Regions from separate parts of the Streptomyces sp. NPDC018964 genome, predicted to be linked through region 1. Evidence: riboswitches for the same ligand, from Rfam matches in the RefSeq annotation. Region 1 holds a riboswitch; each other region holds the start of a gene.
The links. A riboswitch is a leader RNA that binds a small molecule or an ion and turns the genes downstream of it on or off. The one in region 1 is predicted to bind cyclic di-AMP.
Positions count from the first base shown of each region.

Region 2: it holds a riboswitch for cyclic di-AMP, as region 1 does, so the genes downstream of both, ACH5AO_RS22515 (M23 family metallopeptidase) here and ACH5AO_RS11135 (M23 family metallopeptidase) in region 1, are expected to answer to the same signal.
Region 3: it holds a riboswitch for cyclic di-AMP, as region 1 does, so the genes downstream of both, ACH5AO_RS08645 (NlpC/P60 family protein) here and ACH5AO_RS11135 (M23 family metallopeptidase) in region 1, are expected to answer to the same signal.
Region 4: it holds a riboswitch for cyclic di-AMP, as region 1 does, so the genes downstream of both, ACH5AO_RS24760 (transglycosylase SLT domain-containing protein) here and ACH5AO_RS11135 (M23 family metallopeptidase) in region 1, are expected to answer to the same signal.

Region 1 is NZ_JBIRYZ010000005.1:305,670-309,873, forward strand. Features, by position in the region: gene ACH5AO_RS11125 (HPr family phosphocarrier protein) at 1-51, shown strand, start outside; gene ACH5AO_RS11130 (GntR family transcriptional regulator) at 225-920, opposite strand; gene ACH5AO_RS11135 (M23 family metallopeptidase) at 1,102-1,878, opposite strand; cyclic di-AMP (ydaO/yuaA leader) riboswitch at 1,891-2,055, opposite strand; gene ACH5AO_RS11140 (M16 family metallopeptidase) at 2,258-3,646, opposite strand; gene ACH5AO_RS11145 (M16 family metallopeptidase) at 3,643-4,204, opposite strand, start outside.
Region 2 is NZ_JBIRYZ010000013.1:15,005-19,208, reverse strand. Features, by position in the region: gene ACH5AO_RS22530 (DUF3040 domain-containing protein) at 1-108, opposite strand, end outside; gene ACH5AO_RS22525 (dihydrofolate reductase family protein) at 708-1,841, shown strand; tRNA gene ACH5AO_RS22520 (tRNA-Met) at 1,905-1,978, shown strand; cyclic di-AMP (ydaO/yuaA leader) riboswitch at 2,287-2,444, shown strand; gene ACH5AO_RS22515 (M23 family metallopeptidase) at 2,457-3,476, shown strand; gene ACH5AO_RS22510 (PrsW family intramembrane metalloprotease) at 3,534-4,204, opposite strand, start outside.
Region 3 is NZ_JBIRYZ010000004.1:186,881-191,084, reverse strand. Features, by position in the region: gene pcrA (DNA helicase PcrA) at 1-1,916, opposite strand, end outside; cyclic di-AMP (ydaO/yuaA leader) riboswitch at 2,157-2,328, shown strand; gene ACH5AO_RS08645 (NlpC/P60 family protein) at 2,336-3,502, shown strand; gene ACH5AO_RS08640 (ABC transporter ATP-binding protein) at 3,751-4,204, shown strand, end outside.
Region 4 is NZ_JBIRYZ010000015.1:149,889-154,092, reverse strand. Features, by position in the region: gene ACH5AO_RS24765 (polyprenyl synthetase family protein) at 234-1,244, opposite strand; cyclic di-AMP (ydaO/yuaA leader) riboswitch at 1,819-1,986, shown strand; gene ACH5AO_RS24760 (transglycosylase SLT domain-containing protein) at 1,992-2,474, shown strand; gene ACH5AO_RS24755 (HAD family hydrolase) at 2,438-3,310, opposite strand; gene ACH5AO_RS24750 (GNAT family N-acetyltransferase) at 3,532-4,204, shown strand, end outside.

The DNA.
Region 1 (4,204 bases):
CTGGCGAAGCTGGTCGCCGAGGGTCTCGAGGAGCTCCCCGAGACCGTCTGAGCACGCAGGGGGTGCGGGAACGTCTCTCACCGAAACGCACCGGACTGCACCGCACTGCATTCGAAAGGCCCGCCCGGACCCCGCGCGGGCCTTTCCCTTTTCCCTTCCCCCCTTTTCCCGGGCAGCAGAAATAACCCCCGAGAAATGCACCCTCTTTGTATACGGCACCCGTGTTAATGCCGGAGACTCGGCATGTTTACGGGATGTTGCGAGTTCCTCACACGGTCCGCGCGGCCGGCGCCGGAGGCGAAGCGCAGGCGGTGCCCGGCGCTCGCGCGTTCGGTGTGCAGCGCCGTGACGGACCGCGCGCGGTCGCCGTCGCCGCGCGCCACGGCGTCCACGATCGCGCCGTGCTCCGCCCAGTACTCGACCGGGTCGGACGGTCCCTCGGTGGCGTACATCCAGGCGATCTTGTGCCGCAGCTGGGTCAGCGTCGACGTCAGCGCCGGGCTGCCGGTGGCCTGGGCGAGCGTCTCGTGGAACCAGCCGCTCAGGGAGCGCAGGTCGTCACTGTTGCCCTGGCGGGCGCGTTCCTGCCCCAGCCGGACCAGGCCGCGCAGCACCTTCAGATGGGCCTCGGTGCGGCGCTGGGCCGCGCGGGCGGCGCCGAGCGGCTCGAGGAGCACCCGCATCTCCAGCAGGTCGGCGGCCTCCTGCTCGGTGGGTTCCGCGACGCACGCGCCCGCGTGCCGCCGGGTCACCACGAACCCCTCGGCCTCCAGCGTGCGCAGCGCCTCCCGGACCGGGACGCGGGAGACGCCGTAACGGCGGGCGAGCACTTCCTCGGTGAGCCGGCCGCCGCGCTCGTGGACACCCGCGACGATGTCGTCCCGGATCGCCGTGCACACCGAGTGCGCGGGAATACGCATGACGGACCTCCGGCTTAATCCCCGTGAAACGTCGACGATTGACGTGTGTTCCGTGACTCTATTGCAATCAGCGGGAATTCACGACGCCGGACCGGAATCCGTGCTTATTTTTCGGACAGGAGCCGCCCGGAAACACCGGTGCCCCGGCTCGGGGAGCCGGGGCACAGGGAAGCGGTCGGGCCTAGAGGTTCACGCCGTGCGCGCGGAGGTAGGCGACGGGATCGAGGTCGGAGCCGTACTCGGCGGTCGTACGGGCCTCGAAGTGCAGGTGCGCGCCCGTGACGTTGCCGGTGGCGCCGGAGAGGCCGATCTGCTGCCCGGCGGCGACCTGCTGGCCCACCGAGACGCCGATGGACGACAGGTGCCCGTACTGGGTGTACGTGCCGTCGTGCATCTTGATGACGACCTGGTTGCCGTACGCGCCGCCCCAGCCGGCCTCGACGACGGTGCCGACGCCGACCGACTGGACGGGGGTGCCGCTCGCGGCGTGGAAGTCGACGCCGGTGTGGCTGCCGGAGGACCACAGTGAGCTGCCGACCTGGTAACTGGTCGAGACGTACGAGCCGGGGATCGGGGAGACGAAGGTGTTGAGGCGCTCGCGTTCGGCCTCCCGCGCGGCGCGCTCCTTCTCCGCGCGGGCCTCCTCGGCCTCCTTGGCGGCCTTCTCGCGCGCGGCCTCCTCGGCGGCCTTCCGCGCGGCGGCCTCGGCCGCCTCCCGGGCGGCCTCGTGCTGGGCGGCCGCCTGGGCGTCGATCCGGTCGGCGACCGCGTCGCCCAGGGTGACGACGGGGGTGAGGCCGGTCTGCGCGGCGGCGGGTTCGGCGGCGAGCGCGGGGGTCGCGAGGGAGCCGACGACGCCGGTGGTGGTGGTGAGCGCCGCGACGCCCGCCGCGCGGACGGTGCCGCGCTGCGTCCGGCTGGGACGACGGTGCTTGCCCGGGGCGCGGGTGAACGCCATGTGGAGGCTGGTCCTTTCCTTCCCTCTCGCCTACCGGGTTAGCTGACGGGTTCGGAGCAGGAAGGTCTCCTACGGGCACCCTCGCGACACGCGCGGGCGTCCGATTCACCCCAGGGACTCATGCGGGTCCCCGGCTCCCCTGGCTCGCGCCGTACGGGGACTCGGCGATGGCTGTCCGGTGCCGCGGGTGCGGCGCACTGCCCGACGAACAGCCCGGATGACGCTAAGGCGGCCGTCTCCTCCTCCTCAAACGAATCCCGGTTTTTGTAGCGCATCCCACAGGGCAGACAGGCAACTTCCGCCCCGATTCGGGCACAAGCGGGCCCCGGTGACGTCCGTGTCACCGGGGCCCGGTGCGCGCGTGCGCCTCCGCGGCTCGCTACTCGGCCGTCACGACGGTGACTTCACCGATCCCGAGGGCCTCGACGGGCGCCTTGATCTGCGCCGCGTCGCCGACGAGGACGGTCACCAGGCGGTCCACCGGGAAGGCGTTCACGACGGCCGCGGTGGCCTCCACGGTGCCGGTGGCCGCCAACTGCCGGTACAGGTCGGCCTGGTAGTGGTCGGGCAGGTGCTGCTCGACCTGGTCGGCCAGGGTGCTCGCGACGGCCGCGGCGGTCTCGTACTTGAGCGGCGCCACACCCACGAGGTTCTGCACGGCGACGTCGCGTTCGTCGTCGGTGAGCCCGTCGGCGGCGAGCGTGCGCAGCACGGTCCACAGGTCGTCGAGGGCGGGGCCGGTGTTCGGCGTGTCAACGGAGCCGCTGATGGCCAGCATCGCCGCACCCGTGCCGTCCGGCGCGGACCGGAGGACCTGTCCGAACGCCCGCACGCCGTAGGTGTAGCCCTTCTCCTCGCGCAGCACGCGGTCCAGGCGGGAGGTGAGGGTGCCGCCGAGGCAGTACGTGCCGAGCACCTGCGCGGGCCACACGCGGTCGTGCCGGTCGGGGCCGATGCGGCCGATCAGCAGCTGCGTCTGCACGGCGCCGGGGCGGTCCACGATCACGACGCGCCCGGTGTCGTCGGCGACCACCGGCGGGACGGGCCGCGGCTGCGCCGGGGAGCCGGTCCAGGCGCCGAGCGTGTCGCCGAGCAGCGCGTCCAGGTCGATGCCGGTGAGGTCGCCGACGACCACGGCGGTGGCCGTGGCGGGGCGGACGTGCTTCTCGTAGAAGGCGCGTACGGCCGCGGAGTCGATGCCCTCGACCGTCTCCTCGGTGCCCTGGCGCGGACGCGACATGCGCGAACTCGCCGGGAACAGCTCCTTGGAGAGCTCCTTGGCGGCGCGGCGGGAGGGGTTGGCCAGCTCGTGCGGGATCTCGTCGAGGCGGTTGCGGACCAGCCGCTCGACCTCGCTGTCGGCGAACGCCGGCGCCCGGAGCGCGTCGGCGAGCAGCCCGAGCCCCTTGGTGAGCCGGGAGGCCGGGACCTCCAGGCTGAGGCGGACGCCGGGGTGGTCGGCGTGCGCGTCCAGGGTGGCGCCGCAGCGCTCCAGCTCGGCGGCGAACTCCTCGGCGGAGTGCTTGTCGGTGCCCTCGGAGAAGGCCCGCGCCATGATCGTGGCGACACCGTCGAGGCCGGCCGGCTCGGCCTCCAGGGGCGCGTCGAGAAGCACCTCGACGGCGACGACCTGCTGGCCGGGGCGGTGGCAGCGCAGCACGGTCAGGCCGTTGTCGAGCGTGCCGCGCTCGGGGGCCGGGAAGGCCCAGGGCTTGGCGTCGCCGGCCTGCGGCTGCGGGTGGAAGTCCATCGTGGCGAGCTCGGTCACTTCGCCGCCTCCTCGTTCTCGTCGGTGCCGGCGACTGCGGCGGCTTCCTCGGTGCCCTCGGCGTCCTCGGCTTCCGGGGCGACGGGCTCATAGACGAGCACCGCGCGGTTGTCGGGGCGCAGGCGGGCCTCGGCGACCTCCCGCACCTCCTCCGCCGTCACCTCCAGGACGCGCTGTACGGCGGTCAGGGCGAGCTGCGGGTCGCCGAACAGGACGGCGTACCGGCACAGTTCGTCGGCGCGGCCGGCGACCGTGCCGAGCCGGTCCAGCCACTCGCGCTCCAGCTGGGCCTGCGCGCGCTCCATCTCCTCCGCCGTGGGGCCCTCCTCGGCGAACCGGGCGAGCTCCTCGTCGATGGCGGCCTCGATGACCGGCACCTCCACGTCACCGGACGTCTTCACGTCCAGCCAGCCCAGGGAGGGGGCCCCGGCCAGCCGCAGCAGGCCGAAGCCGGCGGCCACGGCGGTGCGGTCGCGCCGTACCAGCCGGTTGTAGAGCCGCGAGGACTCGCCGCCGCCGAGGACGGTGAGCGCCAGGTCGGCGGCGTCGCACGCGCGT
Region 2 (4,204 bases), on a different contig from region 1:
GCGGGGTCGGGCCGGACGGCCTTCGGAGAGCGAGCGGACGAAACGGGGGTCCTCGTGCTCGAGACGGGCCGCGAGGTCGACCAGACGCTCGTCGTCGGACTGGGACACGGCTCCTCCTTCCCAGGGGGCGGCCGTCCGGTGACACCACCGGCGGCCATCGCTCCGCGACGCCGGGGCGTACGAGGGTGAACCGTCGTCCTGTCGCGAACTCGGCCCGGTACAAGGGAGTTTGCCCTTGCGGCGACGTCGTCACCCGTCCGGTACGGCAGACTCCAGCGTCACCCGCCGCCACCACCCGCGGCCATCCGTCGCGGGCCCCATCCGGCCCGGGGGCCACCGCGTACGCGGGCCGCCCCGCCGGCCGTGGTCCCGGGGGAAAATGGGGATTGTCACCGATGGCGCACACGCCCGCCCGACGCACACGCTGGACAGGACGGCCCGCGCCGCGCCCCCGGTCCGCGGGCCGTCGGCTCCCCGCACGGAAGCCCACGGCGAGGAGGCGGTACGAGGTGCCCCCGCTCCGGCGGACCGTCCCGCTGAACGCCGCCGTACCCGGCGCGGCCCCGGCCGGCGCCGCGCCGATCCGCCGGCCGGACCCGGCCCGAGGGACCGCCCGGAACTCACCCGGTACGCCATTCGTGTGGGGCCGATCGGGTCCTGACCGGCAGACTGGACCTCCCGCACCCGCTCCACCCGGGAGTACGCCGATGCCGCACCCGTACGTCCTGCTGTCCGCCGCCGTCTCCCTCGACGGCCACCTGGACGACACCGGCCCCGAACGGCTGCTGCTGTCGTCCCCGGCCGACTTCGACCGGGTCGACGAGGTACGGGCGTCCGTGGACGCCATCCTGGTCGGCGCCGGCACGATCCGCGCCGACAACCCCCGGCTGCTGGTCAACTCGCCCGAGCGGCGCGCCGCCCGCCTCGCCGCCGGCCGGGCCGAGTACCCGCTCAAGGTCACCGTCAGCGGCTCGGGCGACCTGGACCCGGCGGCCCGGTTCTGGCACACCGGCGGCGAGAAGGTCCTCTACACGACCGACCGGGGCGCCGAGCGCGCCCGTGCCCTCGGTCTCGCCGCCGACGTCGTCCCGCTCGGCGCCGAGCTCGACTGGCGGCGGCTCCTCGAGCACCTGCACGCCGAGCACGGGGTGCGGCGGCTCATGGTCGAGGGCGGCGGCACGGTCCACACCCAGCTCCTCATCGAAGGGCTGGCCGACGAACTCCAGCTGGTCCTCGCCCCGCTGTTCGTCGGCGATCCGAAGGCACCCCGCCTCTTCGGCCCCGGCTCCTACCAGGGCGGCCGGCTGCGGCTGGTCGAGACCCGCCCGGTCGGCGACGTCGTCCTGACGCGCTACGAGCCCACCGCCCCCGGCACCGGCCCGCTGCCCTCCGCCGCCGACCACCACTGGCTGGCCCTCGCCTGCGAGCTGGCCGCCGCGTGCCCGCCCTCGCGGACGGCGTTCAGCGTGGGCGCGGTCGTGGTGGCCGCCGACGGTACGGAGCTGGCACGCGGCCACTCGCGGGAGGGCACCGACCCGGTGGTGCACGCGGAGGAGGCCGCGCTCGCCAAGGTCGACCCCGCGGACCCCCGGCTCGCCGGCGCCACCGTCTACTCCAGCCTGGAGCCCTGCGCCCGCCGCGCGTCCCGGCCCGCGCCCTGTGCCCGGCTGGTCCTGGACGCGGGGGTGCGGCGGGTGGTCACGGCCTGGCGCGAGCCGGACACGTTCGTGGCGGGCGCCGACGGCAGCGGCGTGCTGGCGGCCGGGGGCGCCACCGTCGTCGTCCTGCCGGAGCACGAGGACCGCGCCAAGGCGCCGAACGGGCATCTGCTCGGCCGCTGAGACCGGGCCGTCGGTAACCGGTGTGCGCCGGGTCCCGCGGATGGCGTACACTGGTTTCACCGACGCGGGGTGGAGCAGCTCGGTAGCTCGCTGGGCTCATAACCCAGAGGTCGCAGGTTCAAATCCTGTCCCCGCTACTGAAGGCCGAGGGCCGGAATCCAAGGATTCCGGCCCTCGGTGTTTTCCGTCCTTCCCCCGCTCCCCGCTCTCACTCAGCGTGAGCGTCTCGTCCCGCAGCGCATAACAACTGACGTACGGTCAGAAACCGTCCGCCGCGCGAGACGGTCTGAAGCGCGGTCAACTCGCCCGTTTTTGGGCTCCGATGACACTTAAGTCCACCCGGAAATCGTTAACGATCAAGAGGAACGGCTTGGAATCAGGCCCTTGCGTCTATTAACGTTCGATAACGCAGCGCGGTCGTCCCAGCCGTCACAGAAGTCGGCTCCGTGCGCACGCGCCGAATCCCGCGAGGGAACCGGGGAACCACCACCATGGGGTGAATCGCGTGAATACCGCCGTGGAGACACGGCTCGTATACGCGCGTAGGAGACCTTCCCGCTCCGAACCCGTCAGCTAACCCGGTAGGCGAAGACGGAAGGAAAGGAGCGCGCCCACGTGGCGTCCAACCCGCCTGCCCCCGAGGCCCCGTTCAAGCCGAGCGACACCTTCGCCTACGGCGCCGGCCGCGCCGACGAGGGCCCCTTCGAGGAGTGGAACCCCACCGCGGAGTCCGTTCGCCCCGTACGCGGTCGGCACCGCGTCTCCAAGCAGCGCGGCGGGGGACTCGCCCGCAGCTCCACCGTCCTGGGCGTCGGGGTCATCGCGGCCGTCGGCGCCGGCGGCATGGCCAGCGCCCAGACCGGCAAGCCGCCGGTCTCGATCTCCATGCCCGACCTCCCCAGCGTGGGTTCCCTCATCTCCGACGAGGAAACCCCCGAGGGATCGGCCACCCCCCTCAGCACCCTCGGCATGACCGCCGCCGACACCGAGCAGGGTGCCGCCGACGCCGGTGAGGCGCTGCGCACCCGGATCATGGCGCAGGTCGAGCAGCAGCAGGCCCAGGCCGAGAGCAAGGCCGAGGCGGAGGCCGTCGCCGCCGCCGAGAAGGCGGCCGCCGAGGCCGCCGCCAAGGCGGAGAAGGAAGCCGAGGCCAAGGCCGAGGCCGCCAAGAAGAAGGCGGAGGAAGAGGCCGAGAAGAAGGCCGAGGCCGAGCGCCTCGCCAAGCTGGCCAAGCAGTACGCGCTGCCGACCTCCTCGTACACCATCTCCTCGACCTTCGGTCAGGCCGGCGCCTACTGGTCCTCCGGCCACCACACCGGCCTCGACTTCGCCGCCCCCACGGGCACGCTGCTCAAGGCCGTCCACACCGGCACGATCACCTCCGCCGGCTACGACGGCTCCTACGGCTACAAGACCGTGCTCACGCTCGACGACGGCACTGAGATCTGGTACGCCCACCAGTCCTCCATCAACGTCAGCGTCGGCCAGAAGGTCAACACCGGCGACGTGATCGGCCGCGTCGGCGCCACCGGCAACGTCACCGGCGCCCACCTCCACATGGAGGTCCACCCCGACGGCTCCGCCTCGGGCATCGACCCGCTGGCCTGGCTGCAGAGCAAGGGCCTCACCGTCTGAGCGAGCGGACCCTCACCTCCTGAACCCCGGCAGCCCCGACGACGCATCCCCCCGGCGTCAGGGCCGGTGGGCGTTCGGGTCGTACGTGCCGTACGGGTACCCGTACGGCGGCCGCCCCTGCGGTGGATGCCCGTAACCGCCGTACCAGCCGTACCCGCCGTACCCCGCCCACGGTGCCGCGACGACCGGAACCCGGGGCGCGGTCGCGCGGGCCGCGTGCTCCAGGGCCGGCCGGGCCACCGCCCGCCGGTGCCACAGCTCCAGCAACAGCTCGCGTTCCCGGGTGACGAAGTCCGGCCCCGCCCGCCCGAGCCGCCCCCGGTGCCGCAGGAACGCCAGCGACGTCGCGTACGCCTCGTACGCGGCGACCGACCGCGCCGCCGCCCTCCCGCCGCAGCGGCGCGCGTACCGCAGGGCGACGCGCCGCGCCCGCATCGAGCCCAGCGCGAACGGCTCCGCCGCGTCGAGCCACCCGGCGGCCACGTACGCGGGCAGCTCCTCCCGCACGGTCCGCAGCTCCCGCTGCCGCGTCCACACCACCAGCCAGGTCAGCAGCCCGAACACCGGCACCATGAACGCCGCGTACACCGCGAGGAATCCGTACTGGCCGAGCGTCGAGGAACCGTTCCACAGGGCGTGCACGCCCATCGCGAGGAGCAGCCCGCCGAGCGGCAGCAGCACGCGCCGGACCCGCTGCCGGTCCGCGGACAGCGCGGCGAAGCCGAAGC
Region 3 (4,204 bases), on a different contig from region 1:
GTGATGACGCCGGAGCCGTCCTCGTCCTCGTCGGGGATCTGGTCGGAGTCGGCGACCAGGGCGACCTGCTCCAGGAAGTCGGACAGCGCGACCGACTCGCCCTCGCCGCGCTCCTGCTCGAACTCCAGGGCGACGGCCGCGAGTTCCTGGAGGTTCTCGATGCGGGTCTCGTCCTGCGGGTCGGTGGAGGCCTGCAACTCGGCGAGGTAGCCGGTGCGTTCGAGGATCGCCTCCAGGACCGTCGCCGGGCCCGCACCGGACTCGACGACCGTACGGAGGTCCTCCATCAGCGTGTTGAACCGCTTCACGGCGTTCGTCGAGCGCGCGGCCATGCCGTACGCCTCGTCGACGCGCCTCAGCGCCTGCGGGAAGCTGATCCTCTCGCGCTGCGCGAGGGCGTCGATCATGGCCTCCGCGCGGTCGCCGATGCCCCGCTTGGGCACGTTGAGGATGCGGCGCAGCGGCACCGAGTCCTCGGGGTTGGCGAGCACCCGCAGGTAGGCCAGGACGTCCCGGACCTCCTTGCGCTCGTAGAAGCGGACGCCGCCGACGACCTTGTAGGGCAGGCCGACGCGGATGAAGATCTCCTCGAAGACGCGGGACTGGGCGTTGGTGCGGTAGAAGACGGCGACGTCTCCCGCCTTGGCCTCGCCCGCGTCGGTGAGGCGGTCTATCTCGTCGGCGACGAACTGGGCCTCGTCGTGCTCGGTGTCCGCGACGTACCCGGTGATCCGCGCGCCCGCGCCGGCGTTGGTCCACAGGTTCTTGGGTCGGCGGGACTCGTTGCGCTCGATGACGGCGTTGGCGGCGCTCAGGATGGTCTGCGTGGAGCGGTAGTTCTGCTCCAGCAGGATCGTGGTCGCGTCCGGGTAGTCCTCCTCGAACTGGAGGATGTTGCGGATCGTCGCGCCGCGGAAGGCGTAGATCGACTGGTCGGCGTCACCCACCACGCACAGCTCGGCGGGCGGGACCTCGGCCCCGGGCGGGGTGTCGGCGGGGGGCCCGGAGGGGCCGACGAGCTCACGCACCAGGGCGTACTGGGCGTGGTTGGTGTCCTGGTACTCGTCGACCATGACGTGCCGGAAGCGGCGGCGGTAGTGCTCGGCGACGTCCGGGAAGGCGCGGAGCAGGTTGACCGTCGTCATGATCAGGTCGTCGAAGTCGAGGGCGTTGGCCTCCCGCAGCCGCGACTGGTAGAGCGCGTAGGCCTGGGCGAGGGTCTTCTCGAAGCCGTCGGCGGCCCGGGCGGCGAAGTCCTCCTCGTCGATCAGCTCGTTCTTCAGGTTGCTGATCTTGGCGCTGAAGGACTTCGGCGGGAAGCGCTTGGGGTCGAGGTCCAGATCGCGGCAGACCAGGGCCATCAGGCGCTTGGAGTCGGCGGCGTCGTAGATCGAGAACGACGAGGTGAAGCCGAGCCTCTTGCTCTCGCGGCGCAGGATGCGCACGCACGCGCTGTGGAACGTCATGACCCACATGGCGCCCGCGCGCGGGCCGACGAGCTGCTCGACGCGCTCCTTCATCTCGCCCGCGGCCTTGTTGGTGAAGGTGATCGCGAGGATCTGGCCCGGGTGGACGTGCCGCTCGGCCAGCAGGTGGGCGATGCGGTGGGTGAGCACGCGGGTCTTGCCGGAGCCCGCGCCGGCCACGATGAGCAGCGGGGAGCCGGAGTGCACGACGGCGGCGCGCTGGTTGTCGTTCAGCCCCTCCAGCAGCGCGGCGGCGTCGATCACCGGGCGCGGGGCGCCGTCGCGGTAGTAGGCGTCCCTGTCCGGCGGCACGTCGAACTTCCCGCCGAACAGGTCGTCCGGGATCTGCTCCGGTACGTGCTCGTCCTCGGGCGGTGGCGGGGGCTCGTCCGCGGGGCCCCGCTGGGCCTGGAGGTCCGCCAGGAAGCTGTCGTCAAAGAGGCTGCTCATCGCTCTCCGAGTCTAGGCCGCTCCACCGACAACCCGGAGCCGCCCCGGAAACATCCCCGGCCTCCGACGGCCGGAACGGGGCACGCACCCCCTGGAACCATTCCCTCACCCCACGTGACCGCGTGCGTAAGGTCACGAAAATGTATCGGGCATATCACCCATCAACCTTCACAGGGGCCACACCAGTTGGCTACGGTGCGGGCGGGCCGTACGACCCCCACCGGCGAACCCCGCCGGGCCGCGCGGCCTCCGCCGAGTCCGTCACTGCCCCCGCGGCAGCCGGAGCCGGGGACCCACCGAGACCACGGGGTGAATCGGCCCACTCCCTCGCGGAGCGGCCGTAGGGCAACCCTTCCGAACCACCCGCCCGAACCCGACAGCTAACCCGGTAGGCGGAGCTTTGGAAGGAGTCGCCTCCCTTGGCGTCGCACCGCAAGTCGCGCACCCCCGGCACGCGCGTGACAGGCATACGGACCCCGGCCCTCGCCACGGCCGCCCTGACCTCCGTGGCCCTGCTCTCCCAGACGGCCACCGCCGCCCCCTCCGACGACGGCAAGCCGAGCCTGGAGGAGGTCGAGAAGAAGGTCGACGACCTCTACCGCCAGGCGGAGTCGGCGACCGAGAAGTACAACGCGGCCAGGGAGAAGACCGCGAAGCAGCGCAAGCAGGTGGACACGCTCCTCGACGACGTGGCCAAGCGCACCCAGAAGCTCAACGAGGCGCGGGCGGAGCTGGGTTCCTTCGCCGCCGCCCAGTACCGGACCGGCGCCGGCGTCCCCGACACCGCGACCTTCCTGCTCGCGGACACGCCGCAGGACATCTTCGACCAGCGCCAGGTGATGGACCGGATGACCGGCCGCCAGAAGGAAGCGGTCGACGACTACGTCACCCAGCAGTCCGAGACGATGAAGAAGCGCCAGGAGGCCACCGAGAGCCTCCAGACGCTCACCGAGACCCAGGGCGACCTGAAGACGGCCAAGGCCACGGTCCAGAAGAAGCTCACCGACGCGCGCGAGCTGATGGCGAAGCTGACCGCCGAGGAGAAGGCGCGGCTCGCGGCGATCGAGAAGGAGAAGCAGAAGGAGGCCGCCCGCAAGGCCGCCGAGCTCGCCGAGCAGCAGAAGGCCCGGGAGAAGGCGGCCGCCGCTCAGCAGGACGGCGGCACCTCGGGCAGCACCTCCGGATCCTCCGGCTCGACCACCTCACCGTCGACGGACTCCTCGTACACCACCAAGGCCGAGAAGGCCCTCGCCTTCGCCCGCGCGCAGATCGGCAAGCCGTACGTCTGGGGCGCCACCGGCCCCGGCTCCTACGACTGCTCCGGCCTCACCCAGGCCGCCTGGAAGGCCGCCGGCGTCACCCTCCCGCGCACCACCTACGACCAGGTGAACGCGGGCACGACGGTCCCCGTCTCCCAGGCTCAACCCGGTGACCTGGTCTTCTTCTACGACGACGTCACCCACGTGGGCGTCTACATCGGCAACGGGATGATGATCCACGCGCCGAAGCCCGGCACGTACGTCCGCGAGGAGTCGATCTACTACGACGGCGAGTCCTCGATCCACAGCGTGGTCCGCCCGGCCTGACCCTCCGCAGGGCCGCTTCAGGTCCGTCGGGTTCCCGGCGATCTGTCGCCGGCTGTCGTCCGCGACGGATTGCCGGGAACCACTCCATGAAGCGGCTCCCGGCTCCTCGGAGCGTTCTCCCGCTTCCCGGACGCACGGGACGCCGTGGTCGGAACCGGCTTGACCTTGACGCCGGGTCAACCCTCCATCCTCCCCTCAGGAGCTTCCCCACAACCGACCGGGAAGCTCCGCGAAGGAGGAAGATGACCATGGTGACCCCATCGATCGTCGGTCCGGCGATTCGCGTGCGGGGCCTGGAGAAGTCGTACGGGAAGCTCGAAGTCCTCCGGGGCGTGGACTTCGACGTGGCACCGGGCAGCATCTTCGCCCTGCTCGGCTCCAACGGGGCGGGCAAGACCACCACCGTGAGGATCCTCGCCACGCTCCTGAAGCCCGACGCGGGGACAGCAGGCGTCCACGGCTTCGACGTCGTCACACAGTCGGCGCATGTGCGGGAGTCCATCAGCCTCACCGGGCAGTTCGCGGCCGTCGACGAGATCCTCAGCGGCCGGGAGAACCTCGTACTCGTCGCCCGGCTGCGCCACCTCGAGGACCCGGGCGCGATCGCGGACGGCCTGCTGAGACGTTTCTCGCTGACCGACGCCGGCCCGCGGAAGGTGGCCACGTACTCGGGCGGGATGCGCCGCCGGCTGGACATCGCGA
Region 4 (4,204 bases), on a different contig from region 1:
ACCTCCGTGGTCGGCGGCGGCTTTTCGTCTCGTGTTCTCGCACCAGTCTCACCCTGAGCCGCCATTCTCACCCGAACCGGTGAGAAGTGGTGTTGTCCGTCGTGGTCCATCTGACCAAATCCGGCAGGCGGTTTCGTCAGACCCCGGACGCAACTCCACGTACTGCTGCGGTATGACACGCGGGGTGGTTTCCTCATCCGCCCCGTAGGGGTCGCGGAGGAGTCCGGGCCGGCTCAGCCCGCGCGGTGCACCACCGCGTCGCACAGCTGCACGAGTGCCGTCTTCGCCTCGCACTCCCGCAGCGGGGCCAGTGCCGCGCGCGCCTCCTCGGCGTAGCGCACGGTGTCCCGGCGGGCCTGCTCCAGCGCGGGGTGGGCGCGCAGCAGCCGCAGCGCCTCGGCGTGCCGGGCGTCGTCGGTGAGGTCGGAGTCGAGCAGTTCGCACAGGGCGACGTCGTCGGCGAGGCCCAGCCGGGCCGCCCGTTCGCGCAGCCGCAGCACGGGCAGGGTGGCGATGCCCTCGCGCAGGTCGGTGCCGGGGGTCTTGCCGGACTCGTGGGAGTCGGAGGCGATGTCCAGGACGTCGTCGGCGAGCTGGAAGGCGACGCCGAGCCGCTCGCCGTACTGGGTGAGCACGTCCACGACCGTCTCCTCGGCCCCGGACATCATCGCGCCGAACCGGCAGGCGACGGCGACCAGCGAGCCGGTCTTGCCGCCGAGCACGTCGAGGTAGTGGTCGACCGGGTCGCGGCCGTCCTGCGGTCCCGCGGTCTCCAGGATCTGCCCGGTGACCAGCCGCTCGAACGCCTCGGCCTGCACCCGCACGGCCTCCGGGCCGAGGTCGGCCAGGATGTGCGAGGCCCGCGCGAAGAGGAAGTCGCCGGTGAGGACCGCGACGGAGTTGCCCCAGCGGGCGTTCGCGCTGTCGACGCCGCGCCGTACCTCGGCCTCGTCCATCACGTCGTCGTGGTAGAGCGTGGCCAGGTGGGTGAGCTCCACCACCACGGCCGAGGGCACGACGCCGGGCGCGTAGGGGTCGCCGAACTGGGCGGCGAGCATCACCAGCAGCGGGCGGAACCTCTTGCCGCCGGCCCGCACCAGGTGCTGGGCGGCTCCCGTGATGAAGGGGACCTCACTCTTGGTGGCCTCGAGCAGCCCTTCCTCGACAGCCGCCATTCCGGCCTGGACATCGGCTTCCAGAGCCTGGTCCCGCACGCTCAGCCCGAACGGCCCGACGACGGTCACGAGGGGTCTCCTGTCTGCTGGTGTCCACTGGCGATTACACGGAATGTCGATAGGTCGCTGCCTTCACTCAAGTCAGCGTATCCGGTCATGTTTCGATCACCGCCAGCGCCCGGCGTTACGGGCAGGGCGGTGCGGGAGCGAGAGCGGAACGCTTTTGATCATTCGATAACAACGGACATTCCTCGACTTTCCCGGACGCGACGCTCCGCTCCTCGACCCGGCCCCCGGCCCGCCTCCCGGGCCGCGACCCCTCACGTGAACCATCCTGCCCGCCCCGGCGTCCGATTTGCCGCAAATGCCAAGCGAATTCCCCTTGGCGAGAAATGCGCCCACGGGCGATCCCCAGTGAAGTGGGTCACGCACGGACCGGCACCCCCACCACCGGCCGCCACCCGCCTTCTCCCCTTCCACGACGCCGAGTTGACCCTTGGTACCCGCAAAGGATCAAGCACCTCAAAACGCCCATTACAAGATCAAACGGCACCTTGTGTGAGGTTCGCACTTGTTCCCGACATGTGCTCTCGCATACGTTCCGGGCCTGCCGGGTGGACGCCTAATCCTGCCGCCGCCCGCATCACATCCGACGACGAACTCACGACGGCAGGAGTGGGGGACCCAGGTAAGCCGCCGCACCGGACACCGCGCCGGGACGGCTAGGGGTGAAGCCATGCCCGAAGGGGCACGGCCGGGCACTCTCCCGCCCGAACCCGACAGCTCACCTCGCAGGCGTAGGAGAGGAACCCAGACATGCCTGCTTTCGGTCAGCACCGCCGCCGCCTCGCCCGCTCCCTCGCCGTCGCCGGCACCGGCGTCGCCGTGGTCGCCCTGCCGCTGATCGGCGCCACCGGCGCCTCCGCGGCCACCACCGAGCCGACGACGACGGCCGCTGCCGCCCCCGCGACGGCGTACCCGGACAACCTGGACGGCTGGATCCGCGAGTCGCTGGACGTCATGGCGCAGAACGGCATCCCGGGCAGCTACGACGCCATCCACCGCAACATCATGCGCGAGTCCTCCGGCAACCCGTACGCCATCAACAACTGGGACTCCAACGCCGCCAAGGGCACCCCGTCGAAGGGCCTGCTGCAGATCATCGACCCGACCTTCGCGGCCTACCACGTGCCCGGCACCGCCTTCGACCCGTACGACCCGGTCGCGAACATCACGGCGTCCTGCAACTACGCCGCCGACCGCTACGGCTCCATCGACAACGTCTTCGGCGCGTACTGAGCCACCCGCTGAGGGGCGAGCGTCACCGCCCCGCCGAACAGTCGCTCGAGGACGACGGCCACGCCGTCGTCCTCGTTCGACGTGGTGACCTCGTCCGCCACCGCCTTCAGTTCGGGATGCGCGTCGGCCATGGCGACGCCGTGGGCCGCCCAGGCGAACATCGGGATGTCGTTCGGCATGTCGCCGAAGGCGATCGTCCGCGCCGGGCTCAGCCCCAGGTGCTCGGCGGCCAGCGCCAGCCCCGTGGCCTTGGTCACCCCGCACGGCTGGAGCTCCACGGTGCCCGGCCCCGACATGGTGACCGTGGCCAGTGACCCGACCACCGACCGGGCCGCCGCCGCCAGCGCGTCGTCGGACAGGTCCGGGTGGCGCAGCAGCACCTTGCTGATCGGCCGGTCCCACAGCTCGGCCCGCCGCTCGACCCGTACCGCGGGCAGGGTCGGGTGCGGCATCAGATAGCCGGGCTCGATCAGCGTCAGCCCGTCGACCCCGTCCTGGTCGACCGCGGCGTACACCTCCCCCACCTCGGCCTCGATCTTGCCGAGCGCGGTCTCCGCCAGTTCCCGGTCCAGTGTCACGGACCACAGCAGCCGGTGCGCGCCGGCGTCGTACACCTGCGCGCCCTGTCCGCACACCGCGAGCCCCGTGCAGCCGAGGTCGTCCAGGAGCGGCCGCACCCTGGGTGCCGGCCGCCCCGTCACCACCAGGTGCCGCGCGCCGGCCCGCTCCGCCCGCGCGAGCGCGGCGAGGGACCGGTCGGAGAAGGTGTCGTCGCCGCGCAGCAGCGTCCCGTCCAGGTCGGTGGCGATGAGTGAATACGCGGTGGGTGCGGCCATGATCAGAGAATACGGACAACCCGACGGTCCGATTCACCGCGCTCGTTTGCGCTCGCTTTCGGTACGGTTCCCTTCTCTCGACGCCGGGTAAGGACCGGTTCAGGTCTCTTTCCCCGTTTGGCAAGAACATGGTCCGCTATCTACCGTCCGCCCGGTCCGGGGCGGTACCTTCCAAGGGTCCAGGGGGGACTTGATCGGGGGGTCAGGTGAGCAGTGGACGCATGCGCGTGCTGGGGCCGGAGGAGCTCGGCGAGGGGGAACGGGAGCGCTGGCGGGAACTGCGCGCCGCGACGGACGCACCGCGCAACCCGTTCATGGAACCGGAGTTCAGCGTCGCCGTGGCCCGGGTGCGTCCGCGGGCCCGGGTCGCCGTCCTGTACGAGGGAGCTCAGCCGGCGGGCTTCCTGCCGTACGAGCGGGGCGTGCTGGGGCAGGGCCGGGCGATCGGGCTCGGCGTGTCGGACTGCCAGGGAGCGGTCCTGGCCCCCGGCGTCGCCCCGGAACCGGACGAACTGCTGCGCGCCTGCTCGGTGTCGAGCTTCGCCTTCGACAACCTGGAGGCCGGACAGGAACTGTTCGTGCCGTACGCGGCCGAGGAGCACGCCACCTACGTCATCGACGTGGAGAAGGGCTACGAGACGTACGAGTCGGTGCTGCGCGGCCGGTCGCCGAAGTTCCTGAAGACCACGCTGGCCAAGGAGCGCAGGCTGGGCCGCCGGGCCGGAGCCGTGCGGTTCGTCTTCGACGAGCGCGACCCGGCCGCGCTGCGCGCGCTGATGGAGTGGAAGTCGGCGCAGTACCGCAGGACCGGGCGGCGCGACCGGTTCGCGCGGGAGTGGATCGCCCGGCTCGTGGGCCGGCTCGCCGAGACCCGCGCCGCCCAGTGCACGGGCA